Regions from separate parts of the Pengzhenrongella phosphoraccumulans genome, predicted to be linked through region 2. Evidence: riboswitches for the same ligand, from Rfam matches in the RefSeq annotation. Region 2 holds a riboswitch; the other holds the start of a gene.
What was found. Region 2 has a riboswitch for S-adenosylmethionine ahead of VTA80_RS07880 (DUF1737 domain-containing protein). Riboswitches for the same ligand answer to the same signal wherever they lie in the genome.
Positions count from the first base shown of each region.

Region 1: it holds a riboswitch for S-adenosylmethionine, as region 2 does, so the genes downstream of both, VTA80_RS08460 (methylenetetrahydrofolate reductase) here and VTA80_RS07880 (DUF1737 domain-containing protein) in region 2, are expected to answer to the same signal.

Region 1 is NZ_CP144210.1:1,819,226-1,833,536, reverse strand. It holds gene VTA80_RS08475 (LuxR C-terminal-related transcriptional regulator) at 1-239, shown strand, start outside; gene VTA80_RS08470 ((deoxy)nucleoside triphosphate pyrophosphohydrolase) at 406-846, shown strand; gene metE (5-methyltetrahydropteroyltriglutamate--homocysteine S-methyltransferase) at 943-3,303, opposite strand; gene VTA80_RS08460 (methylenetetrahydrofolate reductase) at 3,315-4,364, opposite strand; SAM riboswitch class I at 4,369-4,461, opposite strand; gene VTA80_RS08455 (heavy metal translocating P-type ATPase) at 4,626-6,935, shown strand; gene VTA80_RS08450 (DNA-3-methyladenine glycosylase I) at 6,895-7,503, opposite strand; gene VTA80_RS08445 (hypothetical protein) at 7,616-7,855, opposite strand; gene VTA80_RS08440 (DUF3418 domain-containing protein) at 8,062-13,035, opposite strand; gene VTA80_RS08435 (MarR family winged helix-turn-helix transcriptional regulator) at 13,165-13,596, opposite strand; gene VTA80_RS08430 (exonuclease SbcCD subunit D) at 13,757-14,311, shown strand, end outside.
Region 2 is NZ_CP144210.1:1,685,876-1,700,186, reverse strand. It holds gene VTA80_RS07915 (hypothetical protein) at 1-834, shown strand, start outside; gene purS (phosphoribosylformylglycinamidine synthase subunit PurS) at 916-1,194, shown strand; gene purQ (phosphoribosylformylglycinamidine synthase subunit PurQ) at 1,194-1,886, shown strand; gene VTA80_RS07900 (hypothetical protein) at 2,009-2,317, opposite strand; gene VTA80_RS07895 (hypothetical protein) at 2,486-3,712, shown strand; gene VTA80_RS07890 (O-succinylhomoserine sulfhydrylase) at 3,761-5,041, opposite strand; gene VTA80_RS07885 (rhodanese-like domain-containing protein) at 5,038-5,460, opposite strand; gene VTA80_RS07880 (DUF1737 domain-containing protein) at 5,457-5,735, opposite strand; SAM riboswitch class I at 5,740-5,840, opposite strand; SAM riboswitch class IV at 5,959-6,072, shown strand; gene VTA80_RS07875 (aminotransferase class V-fold PLP-dependent enzyme) at 6,111-7,514, shown strand; gene VTA80_RS07870 (pentapeptide repeat-containing protein) at 7,555-8,193, opposite strand; gene VTA80_RS07865 (MaoC/PaaZ C-terminal domain-containing protein) at 8,307-9,449, opposite strand; gene VTA80_RS07860 (3-oxoacyl-ACP reductase) at 9,446-10,795, opposite strand; gene VTA80_RS07855 (acetyl-CoA C-acetyltransferase) at 10,792-12,150, opposite strand; gene VTA80_RS07850 (TetR/AcrR family transcriptional regulator) at 12,353-13,135, shown strand; gene VTA80_RS07845 (acyl-CoA dehydrogenase) at 13,135-14,311, shown strand, end outside.

The DNA.
Region 1 (14,311 bases), 130 kb from region 2:
AGCCTGTCGCGCCTGTCCCGACCGCCTCCCCGGTGGCGACCGTTCTCGAGCCGCTGACCCGGCGCGAGCTCGTCGTCCTGGGCAACCTCTCGGAAGATGTGACCCTCGAGGAGATCGCGTCCAAGCTCTTCGTCACGCGCAACACGGTCAAGTCGCAGGTCCGCAGCCTGTATCGCAAGATCGGCGTCTCGACTCGTGCTGATGCGGTCGCTTGGGCGACGTCCGCTGGGCTCCGCTGACCTCACCCTGCACAACCGGCGGGTCTGGCACGACGCCGACCCGCCCCTCATACCCCCGCGCCCCGTGGCTCGTCGAGGTACGGCTGACCCTTGACGGCGGGTCGGTCGACCTTGGCGGGCCACGGTCATGCTCGGGCAGGTCCGGCGCGCTGGCACACTCTCGGGCATGACCTCCGTGCGACCGCCGGTGCTCGTCGTCGCCGCCGCGATCGTCGATGACCTCGCCTCACCGCGGCACCTTCTTGCTGCCCGACGGCGCATCCCCGCTCAGCTCGCCGGTCGCTGGGAGTTCCCGGGCGGGAAGGTCGAGCCGGGGGAGGCTCCGCTCGACGCGCTGCACCGCGAGCTGCTCGAGGAGCTCGGCGTCGAGGTCCACCTCGGGATCGAGCTGCCCGGTCCGGCCGACGGCGTCTGGCCGCTCAACGGGCCGTACGTCCTGCGGTTGTGGCTGGCCACGGTCACCTCAGGTCACCCGGAGCCGCTGGTCGAGCACGACGAGCTGCGCTGGCTCCCCCGGGGTGGGTGGCGTTGCGTCCCGTGGCTGGATGCGGACCTCCCCATCGTCGCCGCGCTCGAGGCCGCCACGAGGCCGACCGGCGCGAGCTGAGAGGCCGCCGTCGGCCACCTGGAGACAGGGCAAGGACCGCCCGCCCAGTCTCAGCTGGGCGGGCGGTCCTGTGGCTTGGCCCGCAGAGTGTGGCTGTCAGGCGGTGGGGTGGAGCGTGGCCCGGACCGTCTTGGTGGCGGCCACCATGTGCTCCAGGCTCGGGGTGACTTCCTGGTAGCGGCGGGTCTTGAGTCCGCAGTCCGGGTTGACCCACAGCTCGTGGGCGTCGATCGAACCGACCGCGGCGCCGAGCAGCTCGGTCACCTCGGCCTCGCTGGGCACGCGCGGGGAGTGGATGTCCCACACCCCCGGGCCGATGCCGCGCGGGTAGCCGACCTCGGCGATCGGCTCGAGGATCTCCATCTTCGACCGGGCCGCCTCGATGCTCGTGACGTCGGCATCGAGGCCGTCGATCGCGCCGATGATCTCGCCGAACTCGGAGTAGCACAGGTGGGTGTGGATCTGGGTGTCCGCGCGCACGCCCGACGTCGCCAGCCGGAACGAGGCCACCGACCAGTCGAGGTAGGCGCTCTGGTCGGCCGCGCGCAGGGGGAGGAGCTCGCGCAGCGCGGGCTCGTCGACCTGGACGATCGGGATCCCGGCCGCCTCGAGGTCCGCGATCTCGTCGCGCAGGGCGAGCGCGACCTGGTTGGCCGTGTCGCCGAGCGGCTGGTCGTTGCGGACGAACGACCAGGCCAGGATCGTGACCGGCCCGGTGAGCATGCCCTTGACCGGCTTGGTGGTGAGCGACGCGGTGTAGGTCGACCACGCCACGGTGATGGGGGCCGGGCGCGCGACGTCGCCCCACAGGATCGGCGGCCGCACGCAGCGCGAGCCGTACGACTGCACCCACCCGTTCTGCGTGGCCGCGAACCCGTCGAGGTTCTCGGCGAAGTACTGCACCATGTCGTTGCGCTCGGGCTCGCCGTGCACCAGCACGTCCAGACCGATCTGCTCCTGGAGCGTGACGACGCGCTGGATCTCGGCGCGCATCTCGGCCTCGTACTGCTCGGTGCTCAGCTCGCCCTTGGCGTGCGCGGCGCGCGACTTGCGGATCTCGGGGGTCTGCGGGAAGGACCCGATGGTCGTGGTCGGCAGAGGAGGCAGGTGCAGCCGGGCGGCCTGCGCGGCCTTGCGTGCGGCGTAGTCCCCGCGGTGGAACGCCTCGCTGGTCAGGCCGGCCAGGCGGGCACGGACCTCCGGACGCACGACGCCGGGTGCGGTGCTGCGGTTGGCCAGCGCGGCGGTGGACGCGGCGAGGTGGTCGGCGATGGCGGCGCGGCCCTCGTCCAGCCCGACGGCGAGGGTCGCGACCTCACCGACCTTCTGATCGGCGAAGGCCAGCCACTCACGCAGGGTGGGGTCGAGCGCGGGCTCGTCGTCGACGTCGTGCGGCACGTGCAGCAGCGAGGTCGAGGTGCCGACCGAGACGGTCGCGGCGCCCAGGGTGCCGACCGCGTCGAGCCGGTCCAGCGCGGCGGACAGGTCGGCGCGCCAGATGTTGTGGCCGTCGATGACGCCGGCGACCAGAGCCTTCGACTCGAGCCCCGCGACCGGACCGGCCGGCAGCGTGCCGCGGACCAGGTCGAGCGCGATGCCGTCGACAGCCGTCGCGGCCAGCGCCGGCAGGGCCGCACCGAGGTCTCCGTACGGGGCGGCGACGAGGATCGCGGGCCGGGTCGGCCGGGCAAGGTCGCCGGCGAGCACGGTGTACGCCTCGACGAGGGCGGCGATGGCTCGCTCGGGGGTGACGTCGATCGAGTCGGACACCAGCGCGGGCTCGTCGAGCTGCACCCAGGTCGCGCCGGCCGCGGCGAGCGCGGTGAGCAGCTCGACGTACACGGGCAGGAGGTCCGCGAGCCGGTCGATCGGCGCGAAGCCCTCGGGGGCGCCGTCGGCCGCCTTCGCCAGGAGCAGGAACGTCACCGGACCGACCAGGACGGGACGTGTCAGCACGCCCTCGGCCAGGCCCTCGGCGAACTCACGCACGGGTCGGTCGTCCGCGAACCGGAAGACGGTGTCCGGGCCGATCTCGGGCACGAGGTAGTGATAGTTCGTGTCGAACCACTTCGTCATCTCGGCCGGCAGGTCGTCGCCCGCGCCGCGCGCGATCGTCGAGTAGCCCGCGAGGTCGAGGCGACCGGTGGCCGGGTCCACGAGGTGCGCGAACCGCGCCGGGACGGCCCCGACCACCACGGCAGCGTCGAGCACCTGGTCGTAGAACGAGAAGTTGGACGGGATCGAGGCGTCGGTCGGGTCGAGGCCGAGCTCGATCAGGCGCGTGCGCGTGCGGCTGCGCAGCGCGGCGGCCGCCTGCTCGACGTCGTCCGCGGTAGTCTTGCCTGCCCAGAACGACTCGATCGCCTTCTTGAGCTCGCGGCGCGGGCCGACGCGGGGGTACCCGAGGACGGTGCCGCCGGGGAAGCCCGGCGCGTGGGACGTGGGAGCTGCAGTCATGTCGTCGACCCCTAGATCGTGAGGTAGTTCGGGTGGGGTGCCGTGACCCGCGGCTCAATGGCCGGGTTCGGAGCCATCGGGGCTCCCCCGCCGAGGTGTACACCCTCGAGCAGGTCAAGTGCGGCTTCGTGCTGGTTGAACGTGTAGATGTGCAGGCCGGGAGCGCCGCCGTCGAGCACCTCGTTGGCCAGCGCGACGCTGGCCCGGATGCCGACGCGGTGGCGCTCGGCCGGGTCGTCGGCCGCCGCCAGGTTCGCCAGCAGCTCGGTCGGGACCTGCACCCCGGTGAGCTGCTCGAGGCGGATGAGCCGCGCGGGGTCGGTGGTCGGGATGACGCCGGCCACGATCGGGATCGTGATCCCGATCGCGCGCGCATCGCGGATCAGGTTGAGGTAGCTGCGCGCCTCGAAGAACACCTGGGTGATGGCGAAGTCGGCGCCGGCCTCCTGCTTGGCGAGCAGCGCGCGCAGGTCTTGCTCGCGCGAGCTGCCGGCGCTGGGGTTCCCGGCCGGGAACGCGGCGACCGCGACGCTCAGCTTGTGGGCGGCGCCACGCAGCGCCTGGCTCGCCGAGGTGACGCAGCGCGCCGCCTCGACCTCGCGCAGCAGCTCGACGAGCTCGCTCGCGCGAACCAGCTCTCCCAGTGGCGGCTCGAAGTTCGGTCGATCCTTCGGCGGGTCACCGCGCAGCGCGAGGAAGTTCCGCACGCCCTCGTCGAGGAACTCCTCGATCACCGCGACGACGTCCGCGCGCGAGACGCCGACGCAGGTCAGATGGGCGATCGGGAGGACGGACGTGTGTGCCAGCAGGTGTCGCACGAGCTCGCGGGTGGTCTGCCGGGTGGAGCCCGACGCGCCGTAGGTGACCGAGATGAAGTCCGGTCGCGCGGCGGCCAGCGCCTGAATCGTCGTCGTGAGGGCCCCGAACGACTTCGGGGAGCGGGGCGGGAAGAGCTCGAACGAGACGGTCGGCCGGTCGGTCGCGGCGCGCGCGGGGGCACCCGAATCAGCGGGGTACGGCTCGGGCGGGCTCGGGCGGTCACCTGGGTGGTCGATCGGCATGTCAACTCCATCGGTCCTGGCGGAAGCACCCACACCCTTTGCAGGGGGGTTGCTGCGGCGTCATCGAGCCAGGTCTCTCAGCCGCTCTGGATGGTGTTGGGAGCATAGACCGACAGACGTCCACGCAACAGAGATCGATCGACTGGTGAGACGCCAGTCTCACTCTGCGAGCATGTACGCGCGGGTGGGCCACCTGTCGGCGCAGGTGAGGCGGGCCTTTCGTCTCGCGCTGCACGGGGCCTGCGGGCTGACAATGGGCCGATGACGCGATTGCGTGAGAACAAGGAAATGCTCCTGTTCGCGACCTCGACGGCCCTGCTGCTGATCGGGGGCCTGGCCTGGCTGCTCTCCGCGGACACGTGGGCCAGCGCGGCGTGGATCGCCGGCACGGTGCTCGGGCTCGTCTTCTCCGTCTGGTGGACCGCGGCAGCGATCCGCCGGCGCCAGCCCAGCGTCGACATCATCGCCGTGCTCGCGCTGGGTGGCGCCATCGTCGTGAACGAGCCGTTCGCGGGCGCGATGATCACGGTCATGCTGGCGAGCGGCCAGCTGCTCGAGGCGCGCGCTGCGGCGCGGGCCCGCCGCGAGCTCAGCCTCCTGGCCGAGCGCGCACCGCGCACCGCCCGCCGTCGCGTCGAGGGCGCCGTCGTCGAGGTCGGCGTGGACGAGGTGGTCGTGGGCGACCAGCTGCTGGTCGGTACCGGCCAGATCGTGCCGGTCGACGGCCGGCTCCTCACGACCGCCACCCTGGACGAGTCCGCCCTCACCGGGGAACCGCTGCCGGTCGAGCGGCTCGCCGGCGACGACCTTCGCAGCGGGGTGGTCAACTCCGGTCCGCCGATCGACTTCGTCGCGACCGCGGTGGCCGCCGAGTCGACCTACGCCGGCGTCGTGCGCATGGTCGAGCAGGCACAGGCGTCCTCCGCGCCGTTCGTGCGTGCCGCCGACCGGTTCGCCGTGCTGTTCGTCCCGTTCACGCTCGTCCTCGCGGGCGCCGCCTGGGCCCTGAGCGGCGATGCCGTCCGGGCCGTGGCCGTGCTCGTCGTGGCCACCCCGTGCCCGCTGCTGCTCGCCGCACCGATCGCGATCATGTCCGGGCTGTCGCGTGCCGCCAGCATCGGGGTCGTGATCAAGGGCGGTGGAGCGCTCGAGCGCCTGGCGGGCGGTCAGGTGATGCTCTTCGACAAGACCGGCACGCTCACCCAGGGCCACCCCGTCCTGGCCGACGTCGTGACCGCGAGCGACCGGATGGATGCCGACGAGGTGCTGCGGCTCGCGGCCTCGCTCGACCAGGTCTCCGCGCACGTCCTGGCGAGCGCCATCGTGACGGGGGGCACCCGGCGCGGGCTCACGCTCGAGATGCCGGAGGACGTCGAGGAGGTCCACGGCTACGGGCTGCAGGGGACCGTCGGTACGCATCAGGTGAAGCTCGGCAAGGCCTCCTGGATCGTCGGTGACACCACCCCGCCGTGGGTCCGCCAGGTGCGTCGGCGCGCCGACCTCGAGGGCTCGCTCACCGTCTTCGTCGCCGTGGACGGCGAGCCGGCGGGCGCGTTCCTGCTCGAGGACGCGATCCGCCCCGACGCGCCCCGGATGGTCCGCGCGCTGCGCGAGGCCGGGATCTCGCGGGTCGTGCTGGTCACCGGTGACCGTGCCGACATCGCCGACATGGTCGGACGCATCGTCGGCGTCGACTCGGTCCTGGCCGACTGCGACCCCGCGGACAAGCTGCTCGCCATCGAGCACGAGTCCACCCGCGGCGCCACGATCATGGTCGGCGACGGGATCAACGACGCGCCCGCGCTCGCGGCGGCCGGCGTCGGGGTCGCGCTCGCCTCGCGGGGGGCGACCGCGTCGTCCGAGGCGGCCGACGTCGTCCTCACGGTCGACCGCATCGACGCCCTCGCCGACGCGATCCTCATCTCCCGGCGCTCGAAGCGGATCGCGTTGCAGGCCGTGCTCATCGGGATGGGCCTGTCGGTCGTCGCGATGGTCGTGGCGTCGGTCGGGCTGCTCCCGCCGGCCGCCGGGGCGATCCTGCAGGAGGTCATCGACGTGATGGCGATCGGCATCGCCCTGCGGGCCGTGCTGCCCGGCAAGGTCCACTCGATCGTCATGCCGCCCGCGGACATCGCGACGGCCTTGAAGCTGCGCGCCGAGCACGACGCGGTGCTGCCGGTGATCGAGCAGATCCGGTCGGTGGCCGACGCGTTGTCGACCCATGACTGCGATCTGGTGCCCGTCCGCACGCTGCTGGACCGGCTCGAGGGTGAGCTGCTCCCGCACGAACGCGCCGACGAGGAGCTGCTCGTGCCGCTCGTGGGTCGGGCGCTCGGGGGAACCGACGCGACCGCCGCGATGAGCCGTACGCACGCAGAGATCGAGCACCAGGTGAGCAAGCTGCGGAGGTTGCTCCTCGGGCTCGATGCCGACACCGTCCAGCCCGAGGACGTCATCGAGCTGCGCCGGTTGCTCTACGGGCTGTACGCCGTGCTGCGGCTGCACAACGCGCAGGAGGAAGAAGGCGCGTTCAGCCTGGTGCCGAGCCGGCCGGCGAGCGCGTCGAAGTAGCCCCGAGGACCACCGGGCAGGTCGCCAGGTGGTCGTCGACCAGGCCGCACGCCTGCATGGTGGCGTAGGCCGTGGTCGGGCCGACGAACCGGAAGCCCACCGCCTTGAGCTCGCGGGCCAGGGCGCGGGACTCGTCGGTCTGGGTCGGTACGTCGGTCCAGGTCGCGGGCCGTTCCCTGCCTGTCCCCGCACCCGCCGGGGCGTGCGACCAGATGAGCTCGGACAGCGTCCGGCCCTGGTCCCAGAGCGCGACGACGGCTCGGGCGTTCGCGACGGTGGCGGTGATCTTGGCGCGGTTCCGCACGATGCCGGCGTCGGCGAGCAGGCGGTCGACGTCGTCCTGGCCGAAGGCCGCGACGGTGCGCGGGTCGAAGTCGGCGAACGCCGCGCGGAACGCCGGGCGTTTGCGTAGCACCGTGATCCAGGAGAGGCCCGACTGGAACGCCTCGAGGGTCACGCGCTCGAACAGCTCGCGCTCGCCGCGCACCTGGTGGCCCCACTCGTCGTCGTGGTACGCCTCGTAGAGGGGATCGCCGTCACCGAAGCAGCGGGGGTCAGCTGTGGTCATGGGAGTCACTCTCCCTCATCGCGTCCACGCCATGACCGCCGCAGACGACGGAGCGGAGGCGGAGCACAGCGATCGACCCGCCTGGGGTCGGGCGGCCGCGCGGCCGGATGCGTCAGGACCAGCTCTGACGCCGGGGGAGCAGGGCGAGGGCCAGGCCGGACGAGGACGCCCGGGCGGAGACCAGCAGCGACTCGGCCGGTGCCGGGTGCTGCGTCGGGATCCCGTACCACTCGGCCCACGGGTCGATGGGGACGCCGGAGAGACCTGCGGCCACGGCTGCGAGGGTGTCTGCGTCGGGAACGCTTCCTACCGCGGCGAGTACCGCGAGGGTGCCGTACAGGTCTGTCGTCATGCATATGACTATCAGTCATGCCTGTGGTGACTGTCTATGACCTCGCGACCCGTCACAGCATCGACGCAGGTGGCGGTGGTGGAGGAGAAGCAGGTTCACCCGTCAGGGGTCCGCCGTTCGGCAGCAGGGTGAGAACCGCTGTCACAGTCAGCGAGCTCTGTGACACGTGGCTGTCACAGGTCAGGCCGTCGGCTCACATCGCCGGGTCAGCCCGCGAGGACCGTGCGGATCCGCTTCTCCGAGATGGGCCCGGGCGTGCCCAGCTGCTGCGCGAACAGGCTGACCCGGAGCTCCTCGAGCATCCAGCGCACCTCTGCGAGAGCGGCTGCCCGGGCCGCGTCCGGGGCCGAGCGCGCGGCTCGCGCGCGGGCGTCCGCGTACGCGTCCTCGAGCTCGCGGATGCGCCAGGCGGTCTCGGCGTCGCGGTGCGGGTCGTCGGCCGCCTTGGACAGGCGGTGGCGCGCGGCCTTGAGATACCGCACGAGGTGCGGCAGCCGGGCGGCACCGGTCTCGGTCACGAAGCCGTCGTGCACGAGCGCGGCGGCCTGGTCCCGGATGTCCTGGAGCGTGTTGAGCAGCGCCAGGCTCGTGGCGCTGCGGATCGCGCCGTCGAGCTCGCGCGCGGCGGTGAGGACCGCGACGAGGTCGGCGACGAGGCGGAAGACCGTGTCCTCGAGGTCGCGCCGGACGGCCTCGCGCAGCGCGGCGTAGGCCACCGCGTCCCGGACCGCCGAGCCGGCGGCGGGCGGGCGCGCATCGAGCAGCGCGTCGACCGCGGCCAGCTGGACGTCCGCGACGAGCGCGTCGGTGCTGCGGTACGGGCTCGCGGCGAGCGTGAGCGCCTGGGTGCCGGACCACCGCGTCGTGATCCGCGCGGTCGCCAGCCCGGTCTCGAGCACGAGCAGCCGTCGCAGGCCGCGTCGGTGCTCGGCGCCCTGCAGGGCCGGGTCAGCGAGCACGCGCAGGGCCACCTGGAGCGCGCGGGCGGGTCCCGGCTCCTCGACCAGCGCGGGGTACCCGCGCACGACGATGCCGGCGACGGGCGTCTCCACCACGAGCGGGATCACGCCGCCGGTCAGGTCGGTCGGCCACGTGGTGAGCCCGAGCCGCTCCGCGATCGCGGGTGCCGCGGCCGGTTGCGCCGGGGTGGGTGCCCGGCTGGGCGCCGCACCAGAATCAGTCCCGGATGATGCGGTGGCGTTCGTCGTGGTCGACGGTGCGGCAGCCGACGTTGAGGCAGCCGACGCCGCGGCGCCCACCCGGCCGCCGGGCGTCGTCGGGCCCGGCTTCGACCCGTCGCCCTTCTGCACGGGCTTGGACGCTTTGTTCGAGGCCCGCACCGCGTCCCGGACGGCCGAGCGCACCGCGACGCGGACCGCGTCCTGCGTGTGGGCCGCGAGACGCCGCTGGAGCGCGACGAGATCCTTGCTCTCGTCGACCATGAGGTTCTCGCCGGCGCGCTCCTCGTGCACGCGGAACGTCATCCGCAGGTGCGCGGGCAGGCGCTCGTCGTCCCACGCGTCGTCGGGGATCTCGACCCCGCGCAGCGCGCGGACCGCGCTGGCGACGGCGTCGTGCAGGGAACCGGCCATGTCGCCGGCGCGGACCGTGTCGATCCACGACGGCAGGTGTTCGTCGATCCAGCCGACGACGTCGCGGGCGACGTCGGGCGCGGGCACCAGCTGGACCCGCACGGGCTTGGCGAGCGAGCGGATCAGCGCGACGACCAGCTCCTCGCGGACCCCCGGGACCATCCAGTCGAAGCCCTCGGGCCGCACGCGGTTGAGCACGACGACGGGGATGTGCACGGTCACGCCGTCGGCGTCGGTGCCGGGCTCGAACTGATAGGTCAGGGGCAGCTCGAAGTCGCCCTGGGGCCAGGTCGACGGGAAGTCGGCCTCGCTGACGGCGCCGAGCTCGGCGTCCGGCACGAGCATGGCGAGCGTGAAGGTGAGCAGGTCCGGCTCGGTGCGCCCGGCGGTCTTCCACCACGTGTCGAAGTGGCGCGCAGAGACGACGTCGGCCGGGATGCGCTCGTCGTAGAAGGCATACATCGCGTCGTCGTCGACCACGAGGTCACGGCGCCGGGCACGGTGCTCGAGGCTCTCCGCCTGGTCGAGCAGGGCGCGGTTGGCGTGGAAGAACTCATGGTGCGTGGTCCACTCGCCCTCGACCAGCGCGTGCCGGATGAACAGCTCGCGGGCGTACTCGGGGTCGACCTTGGAGAAGAGCACGCGGCGCTGCGCGACGATCGGCACCCCGTAGAGCAGCACCTTCTCGGACGCCATCGCCGCGCCCTGCTTGGTCGACCAGGCCGGCTCGGAGTAGGTGCGCTTGACCAGGTGGCCGGCGAGGTCCTCGGCCCACTCGGGCTGGATCCGGGCGGCGTCGCGCCCCCAGAGCCGCGAGGTCTCGACGAGCTCGCCGACCATGATCCAGGCCGGGGGCTTCCGCGACAGCGGCGAGCCGGGGAAGATCGCGAACCGCGCCCCGCGCGCGCCGAGGTACTCGTTGCGGGCGCCCTTGCGGACCGACGACGCCGACTTCTTCGCGCGGTGCGCGGGCGCGGCCTTGACCTCGGTGGCCTCCTGCATGCCGATCTGCGAGAGCAGCCCGGACAGCAGCGAGACGTGGATGCGGTCGGCGTCCCACTCGAGCCGGAGGTTCGACTCGTCGGGGGCGGTGTCGCTCGCGAGGAGGGTCTGGGCGGCGCCCGGCGCGGTCCGACGACGGGGCGGGGTGCTGACTGCGGCCGTGCTCGTCCCGGCGCCGGCCGACGCGCCCTTCGCGGCGCTCGTGGACGTGTGCAGCGCGTCCGGGTGACCGCCGTCCGCGGCCAGGCCGCCCGACCCGGCGAGCGCCTGGTCGCCGTCGGGCAGGGGACGCGGGCGGGCGGGCTCGACGCGGATGCCGAGCGGCTTGGCCATCTCGCGCAGCTGGGTGACGACGTCCTGCCACTCGCGCAGACGCATGTAGTTGAGGTGCTCGTGCTTGCACATGCGGCGGAAGGCCGAGCTCCCGAGCTCGCGCTGCGAGTACTTCACGTGCTCCCAGAGGTTGAGGTACGTGAGGAAGTCCGACGTGGGGTCGGCGAACCGGGCGTGCAGCTGGTCGGCCTGCTGGCGCTGCTCCAGCGGGCGCTCGCGCGGGTCCTGGATCGACAGCGCGGCGGCGATGATCATGACCTCGCGCGCGACGCTGCGGCGGCCGCCCTCGACGATCATCCGGCCCAGGCGCGGGTCCATGGGCAGCTGCGCGAGGGCGCGGCCGACGTCGGTCAGCTGCGCGCCGACCTTCCGCGCGTCCGACGCGGTCGGGTGGGTGCCGTCGGGGTGGTCGCCGGCGGTCGTCGGGATCGTCTCGAGGGCGCCGAGCTCGGTGAGGAGCTGGACGCCGTCGCGGATCGAGCGGGTGTCGGGCGGCTCGACGAACGGGAAGTGCGCGACGTCGTCGGGCGTGGAGGCGACCCCGACCGCGACCATCTGCAGGATCACAGCGGCGAGGGAGGTGCGCAGGATCTCCGGCTCGGTGAACTCGGGGCGCGAGTCGAAATCGCTTTCCGAATACAGCCGGATCGCGATGCCGTCCGCGACGCGGCCGCACCGACCCGCGCGCTGGTTGGCGGAGGCCTGCGAGATCGGCTCGATCGGCAGCCGCTGGACCTTGGTCGCCTTGGAGAACCGAGAGATCCGGGCGGTGCCGGGGTCGATGACGTAGCGGATCCCGGGGACGGTCAGCGAGGTCTCGGCGACGTTGGTCGCGAGCACGAGACGGCGGGTGGTGTGCCGCTCGAAGACCCGGTGCTGCTCGGCCGACGACAGCCGCGAGTACAGCGGGATGATCTCGACCGCGTCGGTGCGGCGCTGGTCGGCGACCCGCGGGCCGAGGTGCCCGGCGAGCGCGTCGGCGGCGTCGCGGATCTCCCGCTCGCCCGAGAAGAACACCAGGATGTCGCCGGGACCCTCGGCGCACAGCTCGTCGACGGCCTCGCAGATCGCGGTCAGCGGGTCGCGGTCCTCGGCCTCCTTCTTCGCGCCGGGGTGCCGTCGGTCCGAGCCCGCGCGCGACCTCCCGCGCGACTGGTCGGACGCGCCCGCACCCGCGGACGGGTCGACGTCGGCGGGGTCGGGCTCGTCGGGAGACAGCGGGCGGTACCGGAGCTCGACCGGGTAGGTGCGTCCGGTGACCTCGACGACGGGGGCCGGCACGCCGTCGGGCCCGGCGAAGTGCTCCGCGAACCGCGTCGAGTCGATCGTGGCCGAGGTGATGATCACCTTGAGGTCCGGGCGCTGCGGCAGCAGCCGGGTGAGGTACCCGAGGATGAAGTCGATGTTGAGCGATCGCTCGTGCGCCTCGTCGATGATCAGGGTGTCGTAGGCGCGCAGCATCGGGTCGCGCTGGATCTGCGCGAGCAGGATGCCGTCGGTCATGACGCGCACGAGCGTGCCGTCCGACGACGTGTCGGTGAACCGCACCTGGTAGCCGACGATCTCGCCGAGCGGGGTCCCGATCTCCTCGCTGATGCGCTCGGCGACGGTGCGCGCCGCGATCCGCCGGGGCTGGGTGTGGCCGATCTGGCCGGCGCGGCCCCGCCCGAGCTCGAGCAGGATCTTCGGCAGCTGGGTCGTCTTGCCGGACCCGGTCTCGCCCGAGACGATCACCACCTGGTGGTCGCGGATCGTCGCGGAGATGTCCTCGCGGCGCGCCGAGACCGGCAGGTCGGGCGGGTACGTGATCGGCGGGACGACGACGGCGCGTCGGACCGTCGCCTTGCGGCTCGCGCGGGGAGCCTGGCGGGCGTCGAGCGCCGCCGGGGTCTCGTGGGAGCCCGGACGACGGTTGCGCGGCGGCCGGTTGGCCCGCGCGGTCCGGTCGGCGCGCTCAGGTCGGTTGGTGCGCTCAGGTCGGCCGTTGCGCGCGGGCCGGTCGGTGGTGGGGGGCGCCGAGTCGGTGGTGGCAGGCGCCGGGTCGGTGAGAGAGGGCGCCGAGTCGGTGGTGGCGGGCGGCCCCTCGGTCGTGGGCAGCGGCCCGCCGGTCACGTCCTTGGCTGGCGTCGTGGTTCGGCCGCCGCGGCCACGCGAGGCCCCGCCGCGACGTCGTCGGCCACGGGAGGGTGAGGAGCCGTTGCCGGACTGCGGTGTCGACTGCCCACCGTCCGGTCCCGCCGCGATCTGCTCCACGACCGTCCATTCTCCCCGACCGGAGCCGCTACCCCTTCCAACCGCCCAGTTTTCCGAGGAATCGGTGCGTCCGGCGCGCACATCTCCCTGAGAAGCGGGGGGTGGGGACGGGTGAGCGGGGGGAGGTGGTCAGCGGGGGGTCGGGTCGCGGAGCTTGGTGCACAGCCGGGCGAGCTCGGCCTGCTCCTCGGGCGACAGCGCCGTGCCGACGCGCGCGACGATCGATCGCGCGTGCCGCCGGCCGGTCTCCTGCTGCACCTCGCGGCCCAGGTCGGTGAGGACGACTCGCGTGCCGCGCCCGTCCTGCGGGTCGCGCGCGCGGTGGACCAGCCCGTCCGACTCCATCCGCTCGACGAGCCGGCTGAGGCCCGGCTGGCTGAGCCGCACGTGCTCCGCGAGCTCGTGCAGCCGGACGCCGGTGGGCGCGCAGTCGGTCAACGTGTAGAGCACGTCGTACTCGGGCATCGTCACCGGTCCGCCGCGGAAGTCCTCGGCGAACTCCTTGATCAGGGTGATCTGGGCGCGCAGGAGCGACTCCCAGGCTTCGACGGCCGAATGCATCGAGGACCTCCTTGAAGACCCATGCGCTGGCATCGACTGTATCGGCACGCCGGTCGGCCGCTCGGGTCGCCAGGTCTCGCGACCGTCATCGGCCGCACCGATCCACCGGTGCCCGGCGAGGAGCGTCGGGGATGTGGGTGGGGGCGGCTACCTTCGGGGCATGCGACTCCTGCACACGTCCGACTGGCACCTGGGCCGGACCCTGCACGGGGTCGACCTGCTCGAGCACCAGGCCGCGTTCCTCGACCACCTCGTGGAGCTCACGCGCTCCGAGGGGGTCGACGCCGTCCTGGTCGCGGGCGACGTCTACGACCGCGCGGTGCCGCCGGTCGAGGCCGTCACGCTGCTCTCCGAGACCCTCGCGCGCCTGTCGGAGCACGCCGTCGTGGTGGTGACGTCGGGCAACCACGACTCCGCGATCCGGCTCGGCTTCGGTGCGGGCCTCATGCGGGCGGGCGTCCACCTGCGCACGCGCGTGGCCGACGTCGCGTCGCCCGTCACCCTGGCTTCTCGCGCCGGCACCGGGGACGCTCCGGTGCTCGTGTACGGCCTGCCGTACCTCGACCCGGACGTGGTGCGCCGGGCGCTGGCGCCCGTCCCGGCCGAGCCGCTCGCCCGGTCGCACGAGGCCGTCACGGGCGCGGCGTTGGACCGCGTGCGCGCGGACCTGGCCGGCCGGACGGCGGCCGCCGCGGCCGCGGGGACCCTCGCGCCG
Region 2 (14,311 bases):
CTATGGCCGGTGCTCTTCATCGTCGTGGTCATGTGGATCGACGGCAGCTCGTACGCGGTCGTCGGTGCGCTGGTCGTCTGGGTGATCATGGTGCTCACCACCCGGGGCTATGTTCGCCGGGAGGCGCTGCGCCGGTTCTTCCCGCCGGAGCCGTCGATCCCGCTGATCTTCGCCGGACCGTCGGGCTACCGGTACGTCCCCCCGGCGCGGCTCGCGGCGCGCCCGATCCTCGGCGCAACCGCACTCGTCGGCCTCACGTCGGCCGGTGCGATGCTCCTGGCCAGCAGGTTCGCCGCCCCCGGCGACCACGGTGCGACCTACGAGTTCCTCGGCGGGACGCTCACACTCCCGCTGTTCCAGTACGGGTTCCCCACCGCGCTCCAGGTAACCCTCGGCGCCGTCGCCGTCGCACTGACCGTTCCGGTCACCGCCGCTCTCCTCGTCGGCGTCCCCCGTCGGGCCACCGGTCGACCCGCCCAGCCGCACCGCACCCTCCTCGGCTGCGGACGTACCGCCCGCTGGGTCGTCGCCGCGCTCGTCGCCTGGCACCTCCTGCTGGCGCTGCTCGTCTCCACCAGCACCGGGGTCGACTTCACCGTCGGCGTCCCCGCGACTGCCCTCGGCTCGCTGGTCGGCCCGGCGGCGCTGATCGGTTGGCTCGTCATACGCCGGACCGAGCACGACGGCGGCGCCCCGCTCGCCCTGGGCGACCTCGCCCACCTGGTGGGCCGACGACGCCGTCGGCCGCTGGAGGTCGACCAGCCCATGGCGGTCTGGACCTGGCCCGACCCGTATGCGATCCCCACCCCCGCACCCCGGCCGACGACCGCGTAGGACGGACGGTGCGAAGGGCAGGCGCTCGCTTCGGTATCCTGGGCGCACAGCCACCCGCGCACCTTTTGGAGTGATCCCCGCATGGGACGTGTCGTCGTCGATGTCATGCCGAAGCCCGAGATCCTCGACCCGCAGGGCAAGGCCGTCGCTGGCGCGCTCCCGCGGCTCGGGTTCGCGCAGTTCACGAGCGTGCGCCAGGGCAAGCGGTTCGAGCTCGAGGTCGACGGCGAGGTCACCCCGGAGGTGCTCGCCGCCGCGCTCGCCGCCGCCGAGACCGTGCTGTCGAACCCGGTGATCGAGGACGTCGTGCGGGTCGCCGTCGCGCCCGAGGTCGTCGGCTCGACCGAACCTCTCGCCTGATGCGCATCGGGGTCGTCACCTTCCCGGGCACGCTCGACGATCGGGACGCCGCCCGCGCGGTGCGCCTTGCCGGCGGCGAGCCCGTCGCGCTGTGGCACGCCGACGCCGACCTGCGCGCGGTCGACGCCGTCGTCCTGCCCGGTGGCTTCTCCTACGGCGACTACCTGCGCGCCGGGGCGATCTCGCGGTTCGCGCCGGTCATGGGCTCGATCATCGACGGGGCGAACGCCGGCCTGCCGGTGCTCGGCATCTGCAACGGCTTCCAGATCCTCTGCGAGGCGCACCTGCTGCCCGGCTCCATGATCAAGAACGAGCAGCTCACGTTCGTCTGCCGCGAGCAGCAGCTCGTCGTGGAGAACGCCGGGACCGCCTGGACCCGCGACTACGCCAAGGGTGCGCAGATCACCGTGCCGCTCAAGAACCAGGACGGCCAGTTCGTCGCCGACGAGCGCACGCTCGACGAGCTCGAGGGCGAGGGGCGCGTCGTCGTGCGCTACCAGGGCTGGAACCCGAACGGCTCGCGCCGCGACATCGCGGGCATCACGAACGCGGCCGGGAACGTCGTCGGCCTGATGCCCCACCCCGAGCACGCGGTCGAGGTCGGCTACGGCCCGGACGGGGTCAACGGACCGCGCACCGGCACCGACGGCCTAAAGTTCTTCACCTCGGTGCTGCACAGCCTCGTCGGCTGAGCTGTCGGCTGAGCTCGCCTGCTGAGCTCGCCTGCTGAGCTCACCGGCCGGGGTCGCCGGGCGGCCTCGCGCTCCATGCCCGACGGCGGCCCGTCGTCGGGTCGGGTGCGGCGGTGCCCGCCTCAGGCCGCGACGAGCGGCCGGCCGAGCGCGAGCTCGCAGGCCTCCACCACGCCGCCGGCGAGGCGGTACTTGCCGCGGAAGATCGCGTCGAGCACCTCGAGGTCGAGGAGCACCTGGGGCCGGACCATGCCGCAGCCGAGCAGCGCGCCGAGCGCGGCGCGCTGGTGCCGGGTCATGTCGGTGAGCCGGTGGGTCCCGGTGGGACGCAGGCCGTTCCGCTCGAGCGCGTCCGCGGCCGTGCGCAGGGCCAGCCCGAGCTCGCCGCCGGGGTTCCAGGGCGGGTACGGGAGGGCTTCGGCGGTGTCCATGAGGGCTTGGACGCTAGCACCGCCGGACGACACCGCTGGGTGTCTCCGCCGGGGCTCTGTGCCAGGACGTCCCCGGAGGAGGGCCGCGGGACTCACCCCTCCCGCGATGCCCGGCGGCGTGACCAGCGAACTTGTACCTCGTCCGGCGAACGGTGACACTCGACGGTCGTGAGCCCCGTCAGCCGAAAGCGCCAGAAGAAGCACCGCCCAAACCCCTCCGCGAACCGGCCGCGGGCCACGGCCCGGACCGAGCCGGTCGGCCGAACCGCGCTCGACGCGGTGTACGCCGACCTCGAAGAGGCGCTCGGCGGCTCGCTCGCCGCCGACGACCCGCTCGACGCCGAGATCCTGGTCACGGAGCTCCTCGGGTCGATGCGAGGGATCGAGGACCACAACCCCGGCGTTCCCGTGGGCACGCTGGACGCCTTCATCGACGGACTCGCCGCCCGCGCGAACCCCGCGGCCGGCGCTGCGCTCGTCACGCTCGCGCGACTGGCACCGGGCGAACCGTCGCGCCTGCGCGCGCTGCGCCGCGTGCAGGAGCTGCCGGCCGGGACCTTGCCGTCCTGGGCCGACGCGATCGACGCGTGGACCGCGGACCGGGCGATGGTGCTCGCGGACGCGTTCGGCGACCAGGCGACCGTCGCCGTGGAGTTCAGCGGCACCGGCCGCACCCACGCCCTGCTCGCCCACGTCGACTTCTCGCACCTCGGCGGCTGGTGCCCGGAGGTGTTCGTCGTCGAGGACCTCGGTGCGCTGCGCACCGCCATGGCGCGGGACGGCGACGATCCGCTCCAGCGGTACGTCGAGCTCGACCTCCTTGCCGCACGGTTCCTGCTCGAGCGCGCCCTGGCGGCGACCGACCGCACGGACGAGCCGCACACCGCGGCCGGTTTCGACGACATGCAGGCCCTGGCCGTGGCCCGGCTGCGACTGCTGCCGACAATCCCGGCCCCCACCGGCCCGGCGACCGACGAGGTGCGTGGCGCGCTCGCGGCGGCGGGACTGCCCACGCCGTCGGCCCTCGACACGCGAGGCGTCGTCGACCCGGCGACGCGCGCCGCGCTCGTGGCGCAGTTCCGCGGGTCCTCGCCCGCGACGGCGTTCGCCGACCTCGCGCCGGAGTCGGTCGAGCTGCTCGCGCGCGAGCTCGTCGACTACGGCTGCGACTACGACGACGGCCGCCCGCTGCGGCTGAGCCCGGTCAAGCTCGCGACCTTCCTCGCGCGCTGGCTGCCGCGACGCCTGACGCTCACCGCGGCCGACCGGACGGCACTACCGGTGGTGGTGGCCGCCTGGGTCGACTTCAGCCTCACCGAGCTGCCGATGCCGTCGGCGGCGGTCGACGAGCTGCGTGCCACGCTCCCCGGGCTCCTGGCCGCGGTCACGGCCTAGCGGGCCGCCCGGGCCGACCTGGGCCGAGCCGAGGGGCCCGGAGCAGGCTCAGGCGCTGAGCTGCAGCGCCCGCGCCAGGTCGTCGATCAGGTCGAGCGGGTCCTCGAGCCCGACGGACAGCCGCACCGTCGTCTCGGCGATGCCCACCGCCGCGCGCCCGGCCGGACCGAGCTTGCGGTGCGTCGTCGTCGCCGGGTGCGTGACGATCGACTTCGCGTCGCCGAGGTTGTTCGAGATGTCGATGACCTCGAGCGCATCGAGGAACGCGAACGTGGCCTTCTTCGCGGCGTCCGTCTCGGTGCCCTCGGGCACGGCGAGGTCGAACGTGACCACGGTCCCGCCGCCCGACATCTGCGCCCGGGCGAGGTCGTGCTGCGGGTGCGAGGCGAGGAACGGGTAGCGCACGCGCGCGATCTCCGGCTGCGCCTCGAGCCAGGTCGCGAGCTGGAGCGCCGCCGCCGTCTGCGCGCGCACGCGCAGCGACATCGTCTCGAGCCCCTTGAGCAGCACCCACGCGTTGAACGGGCTGAGCGACGGCCCGGTGTTGCGCAGGAAGAGCTGGACCGGCCCGGTGATGAACTCGCGCGACCCGAGGATCGCCCCGCCCAGCACCCGCCCCTGCCCGTCGATGTGCTTGGTCGCCGAGTAGACGACGACGTCGGCCCCCTGCGTGAGCGGTTTCTGCAGCACGGGCGTCGCGAACACGTTGTCGATCACGACGACGGCGCCCGCGGCGTGCGCGAGCGCGCTCACCGCGGCGATGTCGACGAGGTCCTGCATGGGGTTCGACGGCGTCTCGAAGAACACCACGGTCGCGGGCGTCGCCAGGACGCGCTCCCACTGCTCGGGCACGTGCGCGTCGACGTAGTCGGTGTGCACGCCCCACTTGGCGAAGATCTCGTCAAAGATCACGAGGCTCGAACCGAACAGCGCGCGCGCGGCGACGATCCGGTCGCCCGCCTTGACCAGGGCGGCCAGCGCGGTGAAGACCGCGGACATGCCGGTCGCCGTCGCGTAGCAGGCCTCGGCGCCCTCGATCAGGCGCAGGCGCTCCTCGAACGTCGCCACGGTCGGGTTGCCGTACCGCGAGTACAGGAACCGGTCGGTCTGACCCGCGAATGCCGCCTCGGCGTCGGCCGCGTGGGCGTAGACGTACCCCTGGGTGAGGAACAGTGCCTCGGACGTCTCGGCGAACGGCGTGCGCACGTGCCCGCCGCGCACGGCGAGCGTGTCCGGGCGCAGGCGCTCGAGCGGCAGGGACCCGTCGTCCCACGCGCCGGGCCCGGGGACGGCGCCAGTGCCCGACGGCGACCGGCCGTCGCCGCTCACGACTGCCGCCAGGGCAGGCCGGCGGCCCGCCAGCCGGTGCCGCCGCGGTGCGCGCCGGGGTCGAGGTTTCCCTCGAACCCCTCGAGGATGTTGTAGGCCGGGCCGAACCCGATGGCGGTCGCGGCCTTCGCCGCGGCGACCGAGCGCACGCCCGAGCGGCACAGGAACACCACGGGTCGCCCGTCGCCCGCGGCCAGGCCGGCCTCGGCGAGCTGCGCGAGGAAGTTCGGGTTCACGGCGCCGCTGGGGTAGCCGACCCACTCGACGAGCGCGGCCGCCCGGCCCAGCGAGCCGACATCGGGCACGCCCACGTACCGCCACTCCGCCTCGGTTCGCACGTCGACGAGGATCGCGCGCTCGTCGGCGGCGAGCAGGTCCCAGGCCTCGGTCGGGGTCAGGTCGCCTGCGTACCCGCTCATGCCGTCGCCGCCGGCTGCGCCGTGATCGCGGTCCACGTCGGCACCGCAGGCGGATCGTCCTGGATCGCGTGGTCCAGGACGACGGCCTGCGCCACGATTACCCGGGTGCCGTTGAACGTCACGGCGGGGTTGCCGTGCAGGCGGTACCCGTCGTCGAGCGCGGCGCTGACGCGCTCGCAGAACGTCCGGTCGTCGGGCCCGGTCAGCAGGCGGTACCGCAGCCGGTCCTCGCCGGTCCCGGTCGGGTCCGTCGCGGGGGTGGTCAGGGTGCTCATGCGTCCTCCATCGGTCCTGGCGGTAGCACCCTCGACCGCGGCCGGGGCTGCGGGGGGTTGCTGCGGCGTCGTCGAGCCAGATCTCTCGGCCGCTCTGGATGGTGACGAGGATCGTAGGTGCCGGTCGCCGATTCCGCCAAAAAGCGAGACTCAATTGTTCACATTTTGAGACGTTCCGATTCGGCGTTGACAGTCCGGCGACGCGTGGCTGATCCTCGTCACAGGTCACGAGTGCCAGCAGATAGCCCCGGCTTGCTGGCCGGCAACCCTCCTTCCGCGGTGGGGTGCCCCGGGTGACGACCTGGCTTCGACCGTCCGGTCGAGGCAAGCGCGGACTGCCTTCCGGTGGTCCGAAAGACCTGCCGGAGGACTCTCATGACCACTACCGCGACGTCGACCTGTGCGCCGACGATCTCCGCCCTCCCGAGCGCGCACCGGCCCGACCGGGCCGACGGCGCACTGCTGCCCGTCGTCGGCGCCGCGACCCGCGTGCCGCTCGTCGATGGCACGACCCGCACGTACGCCAACCTCGACTACGCCGCCAGTGCGCCCGCGCTCGAGTCGGTGGCCGCCCGGGTGACCGAGGTCCTGCCGCTGTATGCGAGCGTGCACCGCGGCGCGGGGTACCTCTCGCAGGTCTCGACGGCGCTGTACGAGGCGTCCCGGCAGACCATCGGCGCCTTCGTCGGCGCGCGCCCGGACGACGTCACGATCATCACCCGCAACACCACCGACGCGCTCAACCTGCTCACCGGCTGCGTCCCGGCGGGGGGGCGGGTGCTCGTGCTCGACGTCGAGCACCACGCCAACCTGCTGCCCTGGCAGCGCCTGGACGCCACCGTGCTGCCGATCGAGGACACCGTCGCGGCGACCCTGGCCGCGCTGGAAGGCGAGCTGGCGGCGTCGTCGTACGCGCTGGTCGCGGTCACGGGTGCCTCGAACGTGACGGGCGAGGCGCTGCCGATCGCGGACGTCGTCCGCCTGGCGCACGACGCCGGCGCCCGGATCGTCGTCGACGGCGCCCAGCTCGTGCCGCACCGCGGCCTCTCGCTCGCGGCGAGCGGCGCGGACTACGTGGCGTTCTCCGGGCACAAGACCTACGCCCCGTTCGGCGCGGGCGCGCTCGTGGGTCGGCGCGACTGGCTCGACGCGGGCGAGGCCTACCTCGCGGGCGGGGGCGCCGTGCGCGAGGTCCGCGCGGGCCGCACGATCTGGACGACGTCGCCCGCGAGGCACGAGGCCGGGTCGCCGAACGTGATCGGTGCGATCGCGCTGGCGCAGGCCTGCGAGTCGCTCGCCGCGCTCCCGGCGGGCGCGCTCGCGGCGCACGAGGGTCGGCTGCGGGCCCGGCTGGTCGAGGGTCTCGAGGCGATCGACGGCGTGAACGTGTTCCGGATCTGGCCCGACTCGACCGATCCGGTCGGCGTCGTGGCGTTCGACGTCGTCGGCCACGACCCGGGCCTCGTGGCCGCGTATCTCGCCGCCGAGCACGGGATCGGGGTGCGCGACGGCCGGTTCTGCGCGCACCCGCTGCTCGCCCGGCTCGGCGCGCCGCAGGGCGCGATCCGCGCGAGCGTCGGCGTCGGCAGCGAGCAGGAGTCGGTCGACCGCCTCCTCGATGCGGTCCGCACCTACGTGACGACCGGCCCGTCGGCCCCGTACACGATCGTCGACGGCTGCTGGACGGTCCCCCACGACCCCCGCCCCCTCCTGGCGGTCCAAGGCCTGACGGCCCTAGCCGCAACAGCAGCAGCCTGCACCCCCACCCCCACCCGGTAAACCACCGGGGCCTGCGTGTGCGGGAGGGAGAGGGCTGGGTTCAGTCCTGGACCGTGAGGCCCAGGTGGGCGGCGAGGTGCGGGGCGAGGTCGGTGAGCTGGTCCGTCGAGATGGTGGCGCCGCGGAGGTGGGCCAGGCCGCGGAGCGCGCTGTAGTCCGCGCCGCGCAGGTCGACGCGGTCGAGCGTCGCGCGGGTCACGTCGAGCTGGCCGACGCGGCACCCCGTGAAGGTCACGCGCATCAGGCGGGCGCCGATCAGGTCGAGCTCGCCGATCACGCAGTCCTCGAACACCACGTCGGTGAGCGCGCCGTCGCGCAGGTTCACGTAGTCGAGCTTGCCGCCCGTGATCCGTACGCGGGTGAGGTGCGTGCCGTAGGCCGTCACGGCGCCCAGCCGGCAGTCCGTGACGGCGACGTCGCGCCACGCCGAGTCGATGGCGTCCAGCGTGTGCGCGCGGAGCTCGGTCAGCACGCAGTCGGCGAGCTGCGCGCGGGTGAGCGCGACGTCATCGAGCACGCAGCCCGCGAGCCGGCAGCCGAGGAAGCGGGAGTTCTCCGCGTTCTGACCGCTGAGGTCGAGGTTGAGCAGCTCGACGCTGTCATAGTCGCCGTCGGCCTCGAGCTCCCCCGAGAACGAGGTGAGCTCCGGGAGTTCCACATGTCCGATGCGCCGTTTCACGCCCCACCCTCCCACGCCCCCAGGCCCCGCGAACTCGGAGGTTCGGCTCGAGCTAGGACACCCGGGTGTCCTAGCTCGCCGGAAACCTCCGAGTTCGCGGGGCACGGCGGGGTTTAGAGGGGGGTTACCTTTCCCGTGAGGTGGAGTTTCGACGAACCGGCGTTCCAAGCCGCGTACGAGTAGCCGGGGGCGCCCTTGTCGGCGGCCGCTATGCGGACCGTGACCGTTCCGGGCAGGAGCACCGGGCTGGCGAACTCCACCGTCCAGGTGAACGCCTCCGTCCGCGCCGGGCCGACGCCGGCCAGCGCGCGCGACGCGGTGTACATCCCGTGCGCGATGGCGCGGGGGAACCCGAGCGCCTTCGCGGTCAGGGCTGAGAGGTGGATCGGGTTCCGGTCGCCGGACACCGTGGCGTACCGTCGCCCGACGTCCCCGGCCAACCGCCATTGCGCGGTCGGAACCGGCGGAGTCCACGGGTCCGACCCGCGGCGGCCCGCGGTGCGTCCGCCCTCGGATCCTGCGTCGCCGGCGGGGGAGCTCTGGTCCTCGCCCACCGTCTGCCCATCGCCCAGCTCGTCCGGGCGGAGATGGGTGCCCTTCGCCAAGTAGGTCGACGTGCCGCGCCAGGCGAGCTCGCCGCCGCGTGACCCGCCGGGCACGCGAACCTCGGTGACCAGCTCGACCTGGGTCCCGGCGCGGTGGGCGCGCAGGTCACGCGCGTACGCCCGCACGTCGAGCTCCTCCCCGAGCGAGATCGGGCCGAACTGCTCGACGCGGTTCTCCAGGTGCACCATGCCGGCGAGTGGCAGCGGGAAGTCCCCGCGCACCATCAACGCCGTCGCGACGGGGAACGCCAGCACGTGCACGAACCCGGCCGGCAGCACGTCGGACGCGCTCTCGCCGAGCAGGTGTTGGTACGCGGTGAGGTGGCCCGGGTCCGCGCGCACGCCGTGCGCGACGTAGACGACGTCGGGCAGGGCGTCGACCGCCCGGCCGAGGCGGGTCGCGACCGCGATCCGGGCCGAGCCGGCGACGCCGCGCGCGTAGAGCCCGCCGAGCCCGGGGACGGTGGCGAGCGTGACCTCGACCCGCCCGGACTCCGGCCCGACGTCGGGCGTCCCGGTCAGGGTCGCCCCTGCGCGGGACGAACCAGCGCGGGACGAACCTGCGCGGGACGAACCAGCGCGGGACGCCCCGCCCGGGCCACGCTCCGTCTTCGGCAGCGCGACCCCCGCCCGTGTCTCGGGCGCCCTCATGCGCCGACCAGGTTCTGCCCGCACACCCGCAGCACGCGCCCGACGACGCCCCCCGCGGCCGGTGAGGCGAAGAACGCCACCGCCTCGGCGACGTCGATCGGCTGCCCGCCCTGCTGGAGCGAGTTCGCCCGCCGGGCGATCTCCCGGGATGCGAACGGGATCTTCGCGGTCATGTCGGTCTCGATGAACCCGGGTGCGACGGCGTTCGCCGTCCCGCCGAAGGCCGTGAGCAGCGGCGCGGTGGCGCGCACCATGCCGATGACGCCGCCCTTGGACGCGCCGTAGTTCGTCTGCCCCCGGTTGCCCGCGATCCCGCTGGTCGAGGCGAGCGAGACGATCCGCGGCGCGCGCGTGAACTCCCCCGAGACGAGCAGCTGCTCGTTCATCCGCAGCTGGGAGGCCACGTTGACCGCGAGCACGGCGTCCCACTTCTCGGGCGTCATGTTCACGAGCAGCTTGTCGCGCAGGATCCCGGCGTTGTGCACGACGATGTCGAGCGCGCCGTACCGCTTCAGCGCCAGCGCGAGGATCCGCTCGCCGGCGTCGGGCGCCGTGATGTCGAGCTGGACGGCTGTGCCGTGGATCCGGTTGGCGACCCGGGCGAGCGCCTCGCCGGCTGCGGGCACGTCGACGACGATCACCGTCGCGCCGTCCCGCGCGATCGTCTCGGCGATCGCCGCGCCGATCCCGCGCGCCGCCCCGGTGACGACGGCGACCCGGCCGGCCAGCGGGCGGTCCCAGTCCGCGGGCACCGTGCCGGCGGAGGTGTCGACGGTCAGCAGCTGCCCGTCGACGTAGGCGGACCGGGCCGATAGGAAGAACCGCAGCGCGCCGACCGCGGACGGCGCATCGATGCCGACCCCGCCCGCGAGCTGTACTCCGTTGCCGGTCGCCCCGCCGCGCAGCTCCTTGGCGAGCGAGCGCAGCAGCCCGTCCACCCCCTGCCGGGCGGCCGCGACGGCCGGGGCGTCGTCGGCCGTCGCCACGCGGGAGAGCGTGACGACGCGGGCGCCGCGGGCGAGCGAGCGCAGGACGGCCCCCGCCTCGAGCACCGGCGCGGACAGCTCGTCCGGGTGAGCGATCTCCGTGAGCACCAGCACGACGGCGCCGAACCGGTCGCCCGGCAACGCGTGCCGGCGCACGTCGAGGTCCCAGCCGACCAGGCTCTGCGCGACGGCGTCCGCCTCCTTGGCGCTGCTCTCGGCCGCGAGCACGAGCACGGGTCCGCTCACGAGCGGCTGCCCGGGGCGGTACCGCGTCAGCGGCACGGGGCGGGGCAGACCGAGCTGCTTGGCGAGCTTCTTCGTGAACCCCGAGTTGACGAGGTTCAGATAGGTGTCGGTCACGCCGCCTCCAGGATGACTGTGACGCCCAGGCCGCCAGCGGCGCAGACGGAGATCAGGGCGCGGACCGGGCGGTCCGCGTCGGTCGTGCCGGCGAGGGACGCCTTGCGGTCGGCCACGAGCTTCGCCGCGGTCGCGACGAGGCGCCCGCCGGTCGCGGCGAACGGGTGCCCGGCGGCGAGCGACGAGCCGGTCACGTTGAGCCGGTCGCGGTCGACGGAACCGAGCGCGCCGGTCAGCCCGAGCCGGGCCTTGCAGAACTCGTCGTCCTCCCATGCCGCGAGCGCGCACAGGACGGTCGAGGCGAACGCCTCGTGGATCTCGACGAAGTCGAAGTCGTCGAGCGTGAGGTTGTTGCGGGCGAGCAGTCGCGGCACCGCGAAGACCGGCGCCATGAGGAGCCCGTCCTTGCCGTGCGCGTAGTCCACCGCGGCCGCCTCGGCGTCGACGACGACGGCGAGCACCGGCAGGTCGTGCTCCGCGGCCCACTCGTCCGAGGCCAGCAGGACGGCGGACGCGCCGTCGGACAGTGGGGTGGAGTTCCCCGCGGTCATGGTGGCCGGCGTCTCGAGCTTCACGCCGAACGACGGCGCGAGCTTGCCGAGCTTCTCGAGCGAGCTGTCCGCGCGCAGGTTCTGGTCCCGCGTCAGGCCCCGGTACGGGGTCACGAGGTCGTCGAAGAACCCGGCCTCGTACGCGGCCGCGAGCCGGACGTGGCTGGCGAGCGCGAGCGTGTCCTGCGCCTCACGCGTGATGCCCCACTCGGCGGTCGTCAGGGCCTGGTGCTCGCCCATGGTGAGGCCGGTCCGCGGCTCGACTATCCGTGGCGGTGCGGGCGCGAGGTCCTTCGGGCGGATCGAGGCGACGGCCTTGAGCTTCTGGCCCGCCGTGCGCGCGCGGGACAGCTGCAGGAGCGCGCGGCGCAGCTTGTCGCTCACGGCGATCGGCGCGTCCGACGTCGTGTCGACCCCGGCCGCGATGGCCGAGTCGAGCTGGCCGAGGCGGATCTTGTTCGCCAGCCCGATGACGGTCTCGAGCCCGGTCGCGCACGCCTGCTGCACGTCGTAGGCCGGGGTCTCGGGCGACAGTGCCGAGCCGAGCACCGATTCGCGGGTCAGGTTGAAGTCCTGCGAGTGCTTGAGCACCGCGCCCGCCGCGACCGAGCCGATCCGTTCACCCTGCAGAGCGAACCGCGCCACGAGCCCGTCGAGGACCGCGGTGAGCATGTCCTGGTTGCTCGCGTTCGCATACGGCCCGCCTGCTCGGGCGAACGGGATCCGGTTCCCGCCGACGACGACGGCGCGTCGCACCGTCGGGGTCGTGCGGGTGTCGGGGGAGTTCGTGGGAGATGCCGCCATGGCAGTTCCTCTCGCGTAGTCGTTTCAGTGGTGTCGGTCGGTTGCGCAATCCAGCCGTGGTTCCTCGTGGAATGGGGACTCCCGGGACGCACCCCCGGGACCTCCGGCCCAGACCGGCCGAACCCCCTGTGATATGTGTCCGGAACCGACAGTACCTGATACTGTCCGTTTCGTGAGCCAAATCACAGGTCCTTCGTCGGGAATGGGCCCCCCGCTTCCCCTGCCGGGCGAGTCCGTCGACGGCCGGTCCACGCGGTGGGTCGATCACCGCGAGGCGCGCCGGGCCGAGCTCGTGCGCATCGCCCGCAAGGTCGTGCACCAACGCGGCCCGGACGTGTCGATGGACGAGATCGCGGCGGCCGCCAACACGTCGAAGTCGATCGTCTACCGCTACTTCAGCGACAAGCTCGGGCTGCAGATCGCCGTCGCCGAGTCCGTCGTGCTCCAGATCCAGGGGGCGCTCGAGGGCGCGCTGCGGGCCTCGGCCACCCCTCGGGACGGGCTGCGGGCGATGGTCGGGGTCTACCTCGAGATGATCGAAAGCTCGCCGAACGTCTACTTCTTCGTCACCCGGGAGGGATCGCTCGAGTCGGGGTCGCCGCTCGGGCGCTTCCTCGACGCGGTGACCGACCTCGTGGCCGCCCCGTTCGCGCACGCGCTGACCGACGCCGGCTCGCCTGCCGGTCCCGCGAGCCAGGTCATGGCCGAGACATGGGCCTCCGGCGCGGTCGGGTTCGTCCGCGGCGCGGGCGAGCGCTGGCTGCGCCACGGCGCAGAGCCCGACGCGCTGACCCGCACGGAGCTCACCGCCCAGGTCGCCGCGTGGCTCTGGGCCGGTCCCGTCGGGTTCCTCGCGCGGGGCCGCGCCCTCACCCTGCACGACGACGTTCCCGAACTCACCTCAGTCGCTGTCGCACCACCCAGTACTGCCACATCCAGCACCACCACCCCCAGTCCCTCGACCTCACCCGCACAGGAGACCTGATGAGCACCATGAACGAGCACCCCGCCACCCTTCCGGCCACGGGTCCGGCCGCCGCCATCGACGTCGCGCGGCTGGAGAACCTCCTTCTTGGCAAGTACGCCGACGTGCGCCGCGAGGCGCGCGTGTTCGCCGGCGACCCGCGGTTCGCCCGCATCGAGGGCCTGTCCGTGGCGGAGCACCGGGCACGCGTTCTGACCCAGGTGCAGACGCTCGCCGTCGAGGGCGACGTGCTGCGTGCGTTCCCGGCCGAGTTCGGCGGCGCCGACGACCACGGCGGCAGCCTGGCGCGGTTCGAGGAGCTGGTCGCCGCCGACCCGTCCCTGCAGATCAAGGCAGGGGTCCAGTGGGGCCTGTTCGCCTCCGCGATCCTGCACCTGGGGACCGCGGAGCACCACCAGCGGTACCTGCCGGGCGCGATGTCGGTCGAGGTTCCCGGGGCGTTCGCCATGACCGAGATCGGCCACGGCTCCGACGTCGCCAGCATCGCCACGACCGCGCAGTACGACGTCGCGACGCAGGAGTTCGTGGTCCACACCCCGTTCCGCGCGGCCTGGAAGGACTACCTCGGCAACGCCGGCCTGCACGGCACGGCCTGCGTGCTGTTCGCCCAGCTCATCACGGGCGGGGTCAACCACGGCGTGCACGCGTTCTACGTGCCGCTGCGCGACCCCGCGACCATGGAGTTCCTGCCCGGGATCGGCGGCGAGGACGACGGGATCAAGGGCGGGCTGAACGGGATCGACAACGGCCGGCTGCACTTCGACCACGTGCGCGTGCCGCGGGCCAACCTGCTCAACCGCTACGGCGACGTCGCTCCCGACGGCACCTACAGCTCGCCGATCGCGAGCCCGGGCCGGCGGTTCTTCACGATGCTCGGCACGCTCGTGCAGGGCCGCGTCTCGCTCGACGGCGCCGCCGTCAACGTGAGCAAGCTCGCCCTGGTCATCGCGATCACCTACGGCAACCAGCGTCGTCAGTTCGCCGGTGGCTCGGACACCGAGGAGGTCGTGCTGCTCGACTACGCCGAGCACCAGCGCCGCCTGCTCCCGCTGCTCGCCGAGACCTACGCCGGGCACTTCGCGCACGACACGCTCCTCGACAAGTTCGACGCCGTCTTCTCCGGGGCCGCGGACAGCGAGGAGGACCGCGAGGACCTCGAGACACTCGCCGCGGCGC